Regions from separate parts of the Arthrobacter sp. FW306-06-A genome, predicted to be linked through region 2. Evidence: predicted binding sites of a transcription regulator. Region 2 holds the regulator's gene; each other region holds the start of a gene.
What was found. Region 2 encodes LexA, which represses DNA repair genes until DNA is damaged. Its sites were predicted from a motif close to TCGAACANNTGTTCGA; they were not measured.
Positions count from the first base shown of each region.

Region 1: the regulator LexA is predicted to act here: its motif matches at 1,420-1,435, upstream of LFT49_RS21640 (LexA family protein).
Region 3: the regulator LexA is predicted to act here: its motif matches at 1,847-1,862, upstream of LFT49_RS20695 (shikimate dehydrogenase).
Region 4: the regulator LexA is predicted to act here: its motif matches at 1,712-1,727, upstream of LFT49_RS18285 (HNH endonuclease signature motif containing protein).

Region 1 is NZ_CP084553.1:104,863-108,319, reverse strand. It holds partial or broken gene LFT49_RS21645 (Y-family DNA polymerase) at 1-966, opposite strand, end outside; gene LFT49_RS21640 (LexA family protein) at 975-1,406, opposite strand; gene LFT49_RS21635 (hypothetical protein) at 1,818-2,168, opposite strand; gene LFT49_RS21630 (hypothetical protein) at 2,184-2,678, opposite strand; gene LFT49_RS21625 (IS30 family transposase) at 3,339-3,457, opposite strand, start outside.
Region 2 is NZ_CP084552.1:1,751,017-1,754,473, reverse strand. It holds gene LFT49_RS08040 (histidinol-phosphate transaminase) at 1-741, opposite strand, end outside; gene LFT49_RS08035 (LysM peptidoglycan-binding domain-containing protein) at 853-1,203, opposite strand; gene lexA (transcriptional repressor LexA) at 1,563-2,300, shown strand; gene LFT49_RS08025 (ATP-dependent DNA helicase) at 2,426-3,457, opposite strand, start outside.
Region 3 is NZ_CP084552.1:4,428,092-4,431,548, reverse strand. It holds partial or broken gene LFT49_RS20705 (MFS transporter) at 1-705, opposite strand, end outside; gene LFT49_RS20700 (IclR family transcriptional regulator) at 939-1,802, shown strand; gene LFT49_RS20695 (shikimate dehydrogenase) at 1,956-2,837, shown strand; gene LFT49_RS20690 (bifunctional sugar phosphate isomerase/epimerase/4-hydroxyphenylpyruvate dioxygenase family protein) at 2,837-3,457, shown strand, end outside.
Region 4 is NZ_CP084552.1:3,899,941-3,903,397, forward strand. It holds gene LFT49_RS18280 (phosphatidylinositol-specific phospholipase C/glycerophosphodiester phosphodiesterase family protein) at 1-17, opposite strand, end outside; gene LFT49_RS18285 (HNH endonuclease signature motif containing protein) at 213-1,466, opposite strand; gene LFT49_RS18290 (ABC transporter ATP-binding protein) at 1,758-3,457, opposite strand, start outside.

The DNA.
Region 1 (3,457 bases), on a different contig from region 2:
CGGCATCGGCACACACACGGAGGGGTAGGAAGTGTCGTTGGGGTTGAAGTGCGAGGTACCGGCGAACGCGGTGAGGACCTTGGCTTGAAGCCCGTGCTTGGCCAGCCGCGCCGATGCCTGTTGCCCGTACACGCTCATGACCTGCCGGATCCCGGCGGCCGTGGTGATGGGTTTGGCGAAGGAGCGGGAAAAGATCAGCTGGTCCCGCCCAATCCGTTCCTCCTCCATGGGGATGCAGGGCGTGCCTTGCAGTTCCAGGACGGTGCGCATCATCACCACGTTGAACTTGTCCCGGATAGCGACCGGGTCGGCCCGGACCAGGTCGGCGATGGTGAAGATGCCCATCACGTTCAGCCGCCTGGTCAGCCGCCCGGCGATGCCCCATACTTCCTCCACGGACAGCCGGCCCAACAACGCCTCCCGCTCCGCGGCAGGCACGGAGTCCCAGTGGCACACCCCGGCGAAGGCCTTGTTGTTCTTCGCCCACTTGTTGGCCAGCTTCGCCAGGGTCTTCGTCGGCGCGATCCCGACACAGACCGGCACTCCGACGTTCCGCCGGACCGCCGCCTTCATGGACCTGCCCAATGCCAGCAGCTCGGCGGGGGTGCCTTTGACACCGAGGAAGGCCTCGTCGATGCTGTAGACCTCCAGCCAGGCCGAGTACCGGCCCAGCAGCTCCATCACCCGGGCGCTGATGTCCCCGTACAGCTCGTAGTTGCTGGACAACGCGACCAGGCCTCATTCCTTCGCCCGTGGGGCGAGCTTGAACCAGGGCTCACCCATGCCGATGCCCAAGGCTTTGGCTTCGGGGGAGCGGGTCACCGCGCACCCGTCATTGTTGGACAGCACGATCACCGGCCTGTCCTCCAGGGAAGGGTCGAACGCCCGCTCCGCGGAGGCGTAGAAGCAGTTCACGTCCACGTGCGCGATCTGCGGCATCCGCCGCATCAACGCCGGCTTAGACATCACCGGGCCTAAACGTGATGGAGGCATCGGATAGTAACGCCCCAGATCGTCAGGTCGGACAGGGCCGGCACTTCGATGTCAGGGTAGGCAGGGTTCTCTGCCTGCAGGACCACGCCCGTGGGAGTGATGCGCAGCCGCTTGATGGTCAGCTCCCCGTCCAAGACCGCGACGACCACACACCCGTCGTGCGGTTCCAGCGCCCGGTTGACGATCAGTTCGTCCCCGTCGCTGATGCCCGCACCTTCCATCGATTCCCCGGACACCCGCACGACGTAGGTGCTGGTGATGTCCTTGATCAGGTGTGCGTTCAGGTCAATCCGGCCGTCAAAGTAGTCCTGCGCCGGCGACGGAAAGCCCGCCGCCACCGACACCAGAGAGACCAGCACCGACAACAAAGAAACGCCCGCGTCTATCACACGGGGACCGACGATAACGCCCACGACACACCTTTTTTCGAATATATGTTCGAGTAGTTACTGAGTGTACTCCGGGGGCCGGACATTCGTGCATGAGCGGGTTTCGGGAGGCTAAGCCGGGGCGGGTTGTACACAATGGGGACAGGGCGGTTTCTCATGGACGTTGCAACAGGGGGTTGCCTTGAACATACCTGCTGATTCGGGGATCGAATACCAGTACTACTCTCGGGTGTGAGGGTGGCCCTTCGGGCGCCGTCACCGGGTAATTTTGCAGGCGAGTCTTGTGGGATGAGTAAGACTCATTGGCCTTCTCCAGGAATCCCTGCTCTGAAACGGCCCGTGGGGGACCGGCTTACGGGCTGGGTGGAGCGAACGAGGACAGCGCTCTGATGCAGGTACTAGCCTCTCGAAATCTCGGACATTAGGAATCGGAAGCTAGCTGGACTCATTGTTCCTCAGGATTTGCAAGACCTCGCTCGGAGGCTCAGGGATCCGGCGGTCCTTGGGAACGCCCACCCAGACAACCCCGTGTTGATCAGGACGGCTGGCGGCACGACCAATTGGCTCGGCCATGTTTATGGCCACATCACGTGCAAAGCCCTCAACGGTGCCATCCGCCGCCTCTGAGTGAAATGCGAGCCGACGTCCCAGCACCACCGTGGGGTCAATAGTGCGGCGATACACACCCCAGACCGTAGCCGGCCCGTCCTGCCAGTAACCGAGAATATTCACCTCATCCGCCCAGTAGCGATCAATTTCCCTAACGATGTGTCCAGCTAAATCCATAGATCCTCGTCCTAGTCAGACTTCAGCGCAAGCACCCCTAGGTACCGAGGGGTGTCCGAACAGGACGAAATTGGTGCCATCATCCTCAAGAACCGACACGTAGCTCGGACCGAAGAGAGAGACTACTGATTCGCAGATGGCGATCGCGCTCTTGGCCTCCTCGCCACCGTCAGCGCCGCGAGGATCCACGAGGCTGGTTTCGATGCGAATCCTGCCCGCTTCGGTTTCGGTTACGGATTTGATTTTGCCCAACCATGGCGCGTTCTTCTTTGCTGTCTTGAAGTCGGCAGTCTTGTCCCGGCCATTTGCGCTGGGAATGGAGTCAGGTGGTGCAGCAGCCTGACTGGCTCCCGTCCGAGCCGGCGAAGCAGCATTTGATGCCTTCTGCGGATCGGAAGTCGAGCAGCCACAGAGTAGTGTAATAACAGCAACTCCAACCAAACCGGAAACCGGGAGAAAAGTTCTCTTGGCATATGATGGCGCTGCATTCTTCGGATTGTTCCGTTGCATGTTTTTGTCCCCCAATTTTTGCAACCGCTATAAGCGGTGCTCGCGCCTTTAGCATCGCACCTGGACACCAGTCCGGGAAGGTTTCCAACACGCGGAAGCCACTTCTGCCCTCAACACACCGAAGATCTCACTTGCCCGACTCCCAGTGGCGGATCCTTTAGCCGACGTCCTCAGTTAAAGGTGACCTGAACGGGCTTGAACCTGAAAGGCCCCCCACATCCAACTCCGAAGGGATGTTCTCCGGTGGATTCAGTTTCTACTGGCAGTTCAACCGCGGTTTGGCCGCCAACCGCAGCTGCGGCCTCAACGTGGATCGAAGTCACGCTTACAGGCGCGATCAGGTAAGGCGCGGATTGGGGCACTAGCCACTTCCGCTCATCATTCTGTGCCACCGGCTCAGGCACGCACCCTTCCCCAAAACAAGCCGCAACCGACGCCGGCGCGGAGGAAAACACTAACTCCACGGGACCCGTATAGGCATAACCAATGGCTGGGCACACACGGGGAACACGGGACACGCCGCCAATCACAGCAATGACTGCCAAGACTGCGACAACGCTGTCGACTGCAAGGAGTAGTGCCCACCGACGCTTCATGGAGTGAGACTAGCGCTCGACGGGACAAGCTTCGAGCAGCGGGGCGTTTGGGTAAAGGATCTCCTTACGAGACGGAGGAACCGGATCCTGCCAACTTGGCCGCCGCGGCGTGATAAGTCGCGAACTTGGCGGATGCGCTGGACCAATTCAGCACAGATCTGGGGCGGCTGTTGATCTCCGCCG
Region 2 (3,457 bases):
CTCCGGCGCGGCGGCCATGTAACCAAGCCGGGCGCCGGCCAGGGCAAATGCCTTGCTCATGGTGCGGGACACGATCAGCCGCTCCCGGCCGGGAAGCAGGGTCAGCGCGCTGGGCGTTCCGTCGTGCGCGAACTCGTGGTAAGCCTCGTCCACGATCACGATCGCCTGGCTGTCCTCCCCGGCCTCGTAGACAGCCTCCACGACATCCAGACCGAGCCCGGTTCCCGTGGGATTGTTGGGCGAGCAGAGGAACACGATGTTCGGCTGCAGTTCCTTGACCTGCCGTGCGGCCGACTCTGCGCTCAGGTCGTAGCCCTCGGAGCGCTCCCCGGTGATGTACTGCGTGTCGGTCCCGCTGGCCAGCAGGGGGTACATGGAGTACGTGGGTGGAAAGCCCAGGGCGGTGCGGCCCGGGCCTCCGAAAGCCTGGAGGATCTGCTGCAGGACCTCATTGGAGCCATTGGCTGCCCATACGTTGTTTTCGTCAAGCCCATGCCCGAGGTACTCCGCCAAGGCTTTCCGGAGTGCAGTGAACTCCCGGTCAGGGTAGCGGTTCAGGCCTGCGGCAGCCTCCGTGACTGCGGCGGAAATGGCGGCGCGCACATCGGCGGGGACGCCATGGGTGTTCTCATTGACGTTCAGGAGAATGGGGACGTCCAGTTGGGGCGCCCCATAAGGGGTGAGCCCGCGAAGGTTGCTGCGGAGGGGAAGCCGGTTCAGACGCTCTAGCTGGTCGTTCACCTGAACAGTTTAGTTGCCGCAGCAACGACCGGAAAATGTGACGGTTCCTGTTCGCCCTCAGCGTGCCACATCCCGCTTCTCCGGCGCCATGCCTGGAGTGGACAGCGGGCTTCAGTGTGTTGGGACAAACAGTTGCTGCCCGGGCAGGACTGAGCCGGCGCTGAGGTTGTTGAGCTGGACGATGTCTGCCACCACGTCCCGGGCGTCCCGGTTCGGATCAACAGCACCGGCGATGGTCCACAGTGACTGGCCCGGCTGCACGGTAACCGTGACAGTCGGTGTCACCGCCAAATCCGCGGCGGAGTCTGAGGCCTTGGCGGGCGAGTTGAAGAACCCCGACAGCGACAGCAGGAAGACAGCGACGAGTACCAGCGGAACGCCGATCAGGACGATCCACCCCCGCCGGGTAAGCCGCAGGGGCGCGGACGAAGGTGAAACGTGGTGACGAGATGAAGCTGACATGAACTGAGCCCTCCTGGACCTGCCGTGCTGCCCGGGTGTTCCCCCGAGGCCGCCCCGACCATTCAGACGACGGTCCGGAACTTCCTCCGGCCACGTTTTCGAATAGGGCGTGCGCTGGTTAGAACACATGTTCGAACTTGGCTTGTTAAGTTTTAGCACCTATCAACGAACAATGTCGAGACTCGCTAGAACAAATGTTTGAAAAAGCAATGTGGCTGGCCTAGCTTTGAAACCAAAGAACAACCACCCCTGAAGTTGAACAGCAGGGTCTGACAATGACAGTGGGAGTCCTTCCGGCGGTGCGTGCAAGCCAGCACCGGGGCGGAAGATCCGCCGGCAAGCGAAAGGCATTGGCGAATATGGCAGCAGCAGCCGCCGGGGGCAGGACCGCCCCGCAAACCAAGAGGACCGCCAAAGGCTTGACGCCCCGGCAAAAGAAAATCCTCGAAACCATACAGCGCTCCGTCAATGAGAACGGGTACCCGCCCTCCATGCGCGAGATCGGCGACACCGTCGGACTGGCAAGCCTGTCCAGCGTGACCCACCAGCTCTCCCAGCTGGAAAAACTCGGTTACCTGCGTCGCGATCCCAAGCGGCCCCGCGCCATGGAAGTGCTGATGCCCCTCACGCTGGACGGGGGTACAGGCAAGGCCGCAGGCGACTCCCCTGCGACGCAACCCGCCGGCGGAGGCGCCTCAGTGACCGAGCTGCCCACCGCGCTCGATACCGCAATGGTTCCCCTGGTGGGCCGGATCGCTGCCGGCGGTCCCATCCTCGCGGAGCAGCTTGTTGAGGATGTCATGCCGCTCCCCCGCCAGTTGGTGGGCCAGGGCGAACTCTTCATGCTGCGGGTGGCCGGCGACTCCATGGTGGACGCCGCCATTTGTGACGGTGACTGGGTGGTGGTCCGGCGCCAGGCTGACGCAGCCAACGGGGACATCGTTGCTGCGCTGCTCGACGACGAAGCGACCGTCAAGACCTTCCGCCAGCGAGACGGCCATACCTGGCTGCTCCCCCAGAACACGCAGTACGAACCCATCCTGGGCGACCATGCCACCATCATGGGCAAAGTCGTCTCGGTCCTGCGTTCGCTCTAGCGCGCTCCCTCCCGCCACAAGCACCGGCCCGCGCTGCAGGAATCCGTCCGGGCCGTCCTGGGCCCGGCGGAGGCACTCCAGGGGCGCGCTGTGCCCCTGGAGCTCCGCGGTGCGTCGTCAGGAGGCTACCGGACTGCGTCCGCCCCCAGCCTGGTGAGGGCTGCCAGCGCCTTGCTGCGGTCCGTGGTGGCCCAAAACGGCGGCAGGGCAGCCCGCAGGAACCCGGCGTAGCGCTCGGTTGCCAACCGGGAGTCCAGCACGGCCACAACGCCCTTATCCCCGGTTGACCTGATCAACCGCCCGGCGCCCTGGGCCAGGCGGATGGCCGCGTGGGTGGCTGATACGGACATGAATCCGTTGCCGCCGGCCTGTGCCACGGCCCGGGAACGCGCCGTCATCAGTGGATCGTCCGGCCGCGGGAACGGAATACGGTCAATCACCACCAGCCGGCAGGAGCCGCCCGGCACGTCGACTCCCTGCCACAGGGACATGGTTCCGAAAAGGCAGGTGTCCGGCTCATCGGCGAACTGTTTGACCAGGCCGGTCATGGTCGACTCCCCTTGGCACAGGACGGTCACGTCCAGTTTGGGCCGCAGGGCGTCTGCGGCCTCCTCGGCAGCCCGGCGTGAGGAAAACAGGCAAAGGGCTCCCCCGCCGGACGCCTTAATCAGGGCTTCCAGTTCCTCCAGAGCCTCCGGAGACACCCCGCGGCCGGGCTTGGGCAGGTGCCCGGCCACATAGAGGATGCCCTGCTTGGGGTAGTCGAAGGGCGAGCCGACGTCCACGCCGGTCCAGCTGGGGGCGCCGTCGCCAAGAAGGCCCAGTCCTCCTGCAGCAGGTTCAAAAGCGGAACCGATGGCCAGGGTGGCGGAAGTCAGCACGACAGTGTGGTCGGCAAAGAGCCCTTCCCGCAGCCGCCCGGCGACGGACAATGGGGCGATGTTGATCAGCACCGGCGCAGTCTCGTCCGGCGGCGAGTAGCCCTGGCCGGGGTCAAAGGTGCTGGCGCGGGAGAACCACACGACTTCCCGGTTTTCCCTGGCGGCGACCAGACGCTCGCACAGTTCCAGGATGAGCATGAGGCGGGACCTGGCCAGCTGCCGGCCGCCGTCGGCAGTGGTGTTGCTGTCCCCTTTGGAATCGGTCAGTGCAGCCCG
Region 3 (3,457 bases), 1.9 Mb from region 2:
GGGAGCTTGGCGATCTGCGCGGTCTTCCGGGCCTCTTCGAAGGCGGGCGGCTCGTGGAGCGTGCGGCGGATGAGGAATGCCACCACAACCACCGCGGCGCTCAGCCAGAACGGGATGCGCCAGCCGATGCCGAATTTGATCTCATCCGGCAGGGCCAGGACGGGAATGAACACCAGGGCGGCGAGGATCTGGCCGCCCTGGTGTTCCCGTGAGCGTCCAGGAGGTGAAGAAGGAGCGGCGGTTGTCCGGGGCGTGCTCAAGGGTCATGGAGGAGGCGCCGGCCTGCTCACCGGCGGCAGAGAGGCCCTGGCACAGCCGGGCCAGCACCAGCAGGGCCGGAGCCCACCAGCCCACAGTCCGGAAGTCCGGGAGGCAGCCGATGACGAAGGTGGACGCACCCATGAGCACCAACGTGAACATCAGGACCTTCTGGCGGCCCACCCGGTCACCGAAGTGGCCCAGGATGATGGCGCCGACGGGGCGCGCCACGTAGGCGAAGCCGAAGGTGGCGAAGGACATGATGGCTGCGTTGGCATCGGCACTGGGGAAGAAGACCGTGGGGAAAATCAGCGCCGCGGCGGAGCCGAAGATAAAGAAGTCGTAGTACTCGACGGCGCTGCCGAGGAAGCTGGCGAGGGCGGCCTTCCTGGGCGTCCCGGCATGCGTGAGGGCACCCGCCTCTGCGGACGGAAGTGTCTTGCTCATGGTGTTCCTTTGGTGTGACGACATTGTCGCGGATGGATCTGGTGGTCGCAGCCGCCGCTGCCTTGGTGCGGGCGGGGCGCGATGCGGCTGGAGTCCGGAAAAGACCCGGCATAAATAGCCACATGGTGGGAGCTACTTGTGCGATACAGAAACTATGACTGTGAGGGCTGTCACCTGTCAAGAAAAATAATCACCATCTAGAAGCAGCTCTCACATTGTGGCAACATGGAGCCATGAGTGTGAACCAAACCACAGCGATCAACGACGACTCCGCTGTAGCCGCCCCTACTGCGGAACCTGTCAACGCCATGCCTCCGGAGGGAAGGGTTGCTGCCCGTCCCGCCGACCGCACAGACATGGTGGGCAAGGCCCTTGGCCTGCTCGTCCTGCTGGGCGAGGAACCGCGGGGCGCCACCGCCGCAGACATCTCCCGCCGGGCGGAACTTCCGTTCAGCACCACCTACCGCCTGCTCGGCTCCCTGACCCGCGACGGTTTCGTGGACTACGAGCCGGACGGCCGCCGCTACCACCTGGGCCTGCGGATCTTCCAGCTGGGGCAGCGGGTCTCCAACCACCACGGCTTTGCCGGCACTGCCATGCCGGTCCTCCGCCGGGTGACGGCCGAAACCGGCGAAGCGACCATCCTGAGTGTCCGCGACGGCCTGCATCACCTGACCGTGAGCAAGGTGGACGGCCCGCAGACTTTCCGGGTGACCAGCGACCCCGGCCACTTGGGCTCCCTGTCCGCCACCGCCGTCGGCAAAGCTCTTGTGGCGTTCGCCGAGGACGCCGAACGGGAAAAACTGCTGGACGAACTGCCGCTGGAAGCGCTCACCGGGAAGTCCATCACCGACCGCGACGCCTTCCGGGCGGAAATCGACAAGGTCCGCAGGCAGGGCTACGCCGTGATGGATGAGGAAAACGAGGCCGGCATGCGGGCCGTGGCTGTCCCGCTGCTCAACAGCCAGGGACATGCCTTTGCCTCCCTGGCCACCGCCGTGCCCGTCTTCCGACTGGGCCTGGATGAGCTGGTTGCCCATGTACCCCTGCTGCAGGAGGCGGCTGCGGAGCTCGCAGCACGGCTTCCGCAGCGCTAGCGGGCTGCTTCATTACGCCCTCTTGACCCGCCGATGTTCGTATCTAGAACAATGGTGCGATAAGTGAACATTTGGTGTACCGTAATCGCTATCACCCCGCAGCGCGGCCCAAGTTCCGCTGCTGCCCGGTGCCGTACCAAAGGAGCTGCACGCATGAGCAATCGAACTGAGTCCTACCTGGTGGGACTGGTTGGTGATGGTGTGATGCCATCGCTCACGCCGCCCATGCATGAACGGGAAGGTGATGTGCAGGGCCTGCGCTACCTCTACCGGCCCATTGACCTGCTTGAACTGGGGCTCACCGGGGAATCCGTGGGTGACATCCTGAACTGCGCCCGCACCCTGGGCTTCAACGGCCTGAACATCACCCACCCCTGCAAGCAGCTGGTCCTGCAGCACCTGGACGAGGTGAGCCCCGACGCCCGCCGCCTGGGCGCCGTCAACACCGTGGTGATCCGGGACGGCAGGTTCATCGGCCACAACACCGATTTCTCCGGTTTCGCCGCGGCGCTCGCCGCCGGACTTCCCGCCGCCAGCCTGGACCGTGTGGTGCAGCTTGGTGCCGGCGGCGCCGGATCGGCCGTGGCCTACGCCCTGCTAACCGCAGGCGTGCGGACGCTGGACCTGGTGGACATGGACCCCGCCCGGGCCGCCGCACGGGCTGCCGAGCTGCAGGCCTTTTTCCCGGACAGCACCGTCACGGCAGGCACGACGGCGGAGCTGCCGCAGCTCATGCCCCTGGCCGACGGTTTGGTGCACTGCACCCCGGTGGGCATGGCCGCCCACCCCGGCGTCCCGCTGGACCTGGACCTGCTGGAGCCCCGGCACTGGGTGGCGGACATCGTCTACCGCCCCATCGACACCGAACTGGTCCGCGGCGCCCGCGCCAAGGGCTGCGAGGTGCTGGACGGTGGCCGCATGGCGGTAGGCCAGGCCGCCGACGCCTTCCGGATCTTCACCGGGCTGGAGGCGGATCCGGACCGGATGCGCTCACACTTCCTGGAACTCGTGGCCGCCGAGGAGGTGGCCGCCTGATGCGCACCGGAATCGCCACCGTCTGCCTCTCCGGCACCCTGAAGGAAAAGATTAAGGCCTGCGCCATCGCCGGCTTCGACGGGATCGAGATCTTTGAACAGGACCTGGTCACGTCCCCGCTCAGCCCCGAGGACGTGCGGAAGATGGCGGCGGACCTGGGCCTTGGCCTGGACCTGTACCAGCCGTTCAGGGACTTCGACGGCGTCTCGCCGGACCTGCTCAAGGCCAACCTCCGGCGGGCCGAGGCCAAGTTCAAGCTCATGGCGCGCCTTGGCATGGACACGATCCTTGTCTGCTCCAACGTCGCCACCGCCACCATCGACGACGATGCCGTCCGCGCCGAACAGCTGGCGCAGCTTGCCAACCTCGCCGGGGACCACGGCGTCAAGGTGGCCTACGAGGCACTGGCCTGGGGTAAGTACGTCAACGACTACGAGCACGCCTACCGCCTGGTGGAGATGGTGGACCACCCCAACCTGGGCACCTGCCTGGACTCGTTCCACATCCTGAGCCGGGACTGGGAGACCTTCCACATCGAGGCCTTTGACCCGGAAAAGATCTTCTTTGTCCAGGTGGCGGATGCCCCCAAGCTCTCCATGGATGTCCTCTCCTGGAGCCGC
Region 4 (3,457 bases), 2.1 Mb from region 2:
GTGGTTTTCACGAACACGCAGTACTCCTGGTACCTCGGGATTTATGGCCCAGCGGTTAGCGCGCTGGGCGAAGGGTGCGTGAAAAGACTGGTTGCACTGCTGAAACGGCGTGAGGCCCCTTGGTTGCCAGGTGGTGAACGAGTGGGAACAACAGAACTGGGAGCTAAGTGATATCGACCTGTTTTGGGCATCGGGCAGCCACGGGCGGCACCCTAAGAGGCAATGAGGTAATCAACGATCATTGCTTCCAGTGGGCTCGATTCTTCGGGCAGGCACCCCGGGGGCCAGACCGTCGGTTCCCGGTCCGCTTGTTCAGCGTTGTACTTGCGGCCGGTGGGCGAGACCCAGCCCGGTGGCTCGTTCCTGGCAGCCGGACCCGGACTCCAGCCGGTTCGATGCTTGAGCCGGTGGTGCTTGGGGCACAGCTGTCCCAGGTTGCTGATCCCGGTAGACCCGCCGTCCTGCCACGCCTTGAGGTGGTCTGCTTCGTTGTCCTGGCTGGGATTGCTGCAGCCGGGGAAGGTGCATTTACCATCGCGCATCCGCAACCACCGTTTGAGCGGCTCCGTGAGCCTGTAGTTGGTGCGGCCAAGTTCGAGCGGTGCTCCGTCGCGAGGGTCCACCAGGACCCGGTAGAACGAGCCAGCACCTTCCGCGACAAGCTTCCGCGCCATCGATGCAGGGATAGGCCCAAAGTTATCCAGTTCGGCGGGTTCGTCCGTGGCACCGAGGAGGGAGAAGACAGGTACCGTGACCAGCACATCCGCCTTGAGAGCCGGCCCAGACCCTGCGGGTTGGCCTGTCCCACAAAGCAGCAACTTCTCGGCCACATCCGCCCGGAGTTGAGTGAGCGTCCGTGGTTCGTCGGGCCCTTGCAGCCCGCGGGCAAGGGCAGAACTCTTGTTCCAGATGGCGCAGGCCTTGTCCGCGGCCATATACAGCGATACCCAGGCCATGCCGTTCCGGTCCGGGGAGTACTCCATCCGGCGGTCCTCAACCGACTTCACGTGCCTGATCTCCAGGGATTCCGGATGGTGTCGCTCCCGCCAGGCGCGCACCTTCCGCCGGAAGCGGGCCGGCACCAACTCCCCCGCCGCGGCGCCACGGGCCGCGTTCGGGGCTTCCGGGTTCAGGAAGTGCGCCTCAAGTGCAGCCGCAGCGGCATCGTTCAGCCCAGTGGTTTCGTCGACGATGATCCGGGCGTGCTGCCAAGAGATGGCGCCAGCCTGCAACGCATTCAGTGCGGCCGGCAAGGAAGTGGTCAACGCGTGGGCCTCACCCAGCAGGGCCGATGCAGCGCGTTCACCGACAGTAAGAACACAGGCGACCTCCGCCACAAGGCTCATCTCCCGGGCCGATGACTCGTATGCGGTTTCCGCTGGCGCCTCCAACGCTTCTGCTGCGTCTGCATAGGTCGCCAGCACTTGGACTTTTGCTGCAGCAGTGGCGGCTTCAATGCGGGCCACAACACCCAGGCCGTCCAAGCACAAATCGGCCAGTTCGCGAAGGGATCATAAGCGTCTGCGACACGAGTACCATCCGAAAATCGGCCGAGGACTCCTGTCAGCTCGCCTACCAACCGGGTCAGGGAGGTGGCGGCAGCGACCATCCCGGCCTCGCCTCCACTTTTCAGAACAGCCCTGGTTTCCATAACCAAAGCATCGCAGGAGGGTACGACATTTTGATTCCGATACCTATGCCAGTTCCGGGCCCGAACAGATCCTCTGGCTGCAAACCCTTATACAGAAAAGGGAAGGTCAAACCTCCGCCACCGGCGCCGCGAACTGGGCCTCGTAGAGCCGCGCGTAAGCCCCGCCGGCGGCGAGCAGTGAAGCGTGCGTCCCCTGCTCCACGATCTGGCCGGCCTCCATCACCAGGATGAGGTCGGCGTCGCGGATCGTGGACAGGCGGTGCGCGATCACAAAGGACGTCCGGTCAGACCGCAGCGCACTCATGGCCTTCTGTACCAGCACCTCGGTCCGGGTATCCACGGAGGACGTCGCCTCGTCAAGTATCAGCACAGAAGGCTGTGCCAGGAACGCCCTCGCAATCGTCAGCAGCTGCTTCTCACCGGCGGACACGTTGGAACCTTCGTCGTCCAGCACGGTGTCGTACCCGTCGGGCAGGGACTTCACGAACCGGTCCACGTACGTCGCCCGCGCGGCCTCCAGAACCTCGGAGGAAGAAGCCGTAGGCCGCCCGTACGCGATGTTGTCCCGGATGGTCCCGCCGAACAGCCACGTATCCTGCAGCACCATCCCCATCCGCGAGCGCAGGTCGTGCCGGGTCATGGTGGTGATGTCCACGCCATCCAGAGTGATCCGGCCGCCGTCCAGCTCGTAGAACCGCATCATCAGGTTCACCAGCGTGGTCTTGCCCGCCCCAGTGGGCCCCACAATGGCTACCGTCTGCCCGGGCTCCGCCACCAAGGAAAGCCCAGTAATCAGCGGCTTGTCCTGCGAATACGAGAAGGACACGTCCTCAAACACCAGGCGCCCCCGCGAAGCACCATCCGGGCTCTGCAACGAAGCCCCCGCAGGGTCCGCCGACTGCTCCTCCGTATCCAGCAACTCAAACACCCGCTCTGCAGACGCCACCCCGGACTGCAGCAGGTTAGCCATCGACCCCAGCTGCGCCAGCGGCTGCGTGAACTGCCGCGAGTACTGGATGAACGCCTGCACATCGCCCAGCTGCATCGCCCCGGACGCCACCTGCAGCCCGCCCACCACCGCGATCCCCACGTACACCAGGTTCCCGATGAACGTCATGGCCGGCATGATCAGCCCGGAAATGAACTGCGCCCCGAAGCTCGCCTCATACAGCTCCGCGTTCTTCTGCCGGAACCGCTCCCCCACCTCGCGCTGCCGCCCGAACACCTTCACCAGCGCATGTCCAGTGTAGGTCTCCTCGATCTGCCCGTTGAGCTCGCCGGTATTGGTCCACTGCTGAACAAACAGCTTCTGCGAGCGCTTGGCAATCAGCGTGGTGATCCCGAGCGTCAGCGGAATGGTCACCAGCGCTATCAGCGCCAGCGTGGGCGACAGGATGAACATCATGACCAGCACGCCCAGCACCGTCAGCACCGATGTCACCGCCTGGCTGATGGATTGCTGCAGGCTCTGCGAAATGTTGTCCACATCGTTGGTCACTCGGCTCAGCAGCTCGCCGCGCTGGATCGAGTCGAAGTACCGCAGCGGCAGCCGGTTGATCTTCGCCTCAATCTGCTCGCGCAGCCCAAAGACCGTCCGCTGCACCACGCCGTTCAGCACATACGCCGTCCCCCACATGAACGCCGACCCCAGCACATAGAGCACCAGCGCCCATGTCAGCACGCCGGCCAGCGCGCCAAAGTCGATCCCCGCGCCCGGCGTCAGCGTCATGGCACTGAGCATGTCCGCCTTCTGGTTCTCCCCTGACGCGCGCAGCATGGCGATCAGCTGCGCCTGCGTCATCCCCG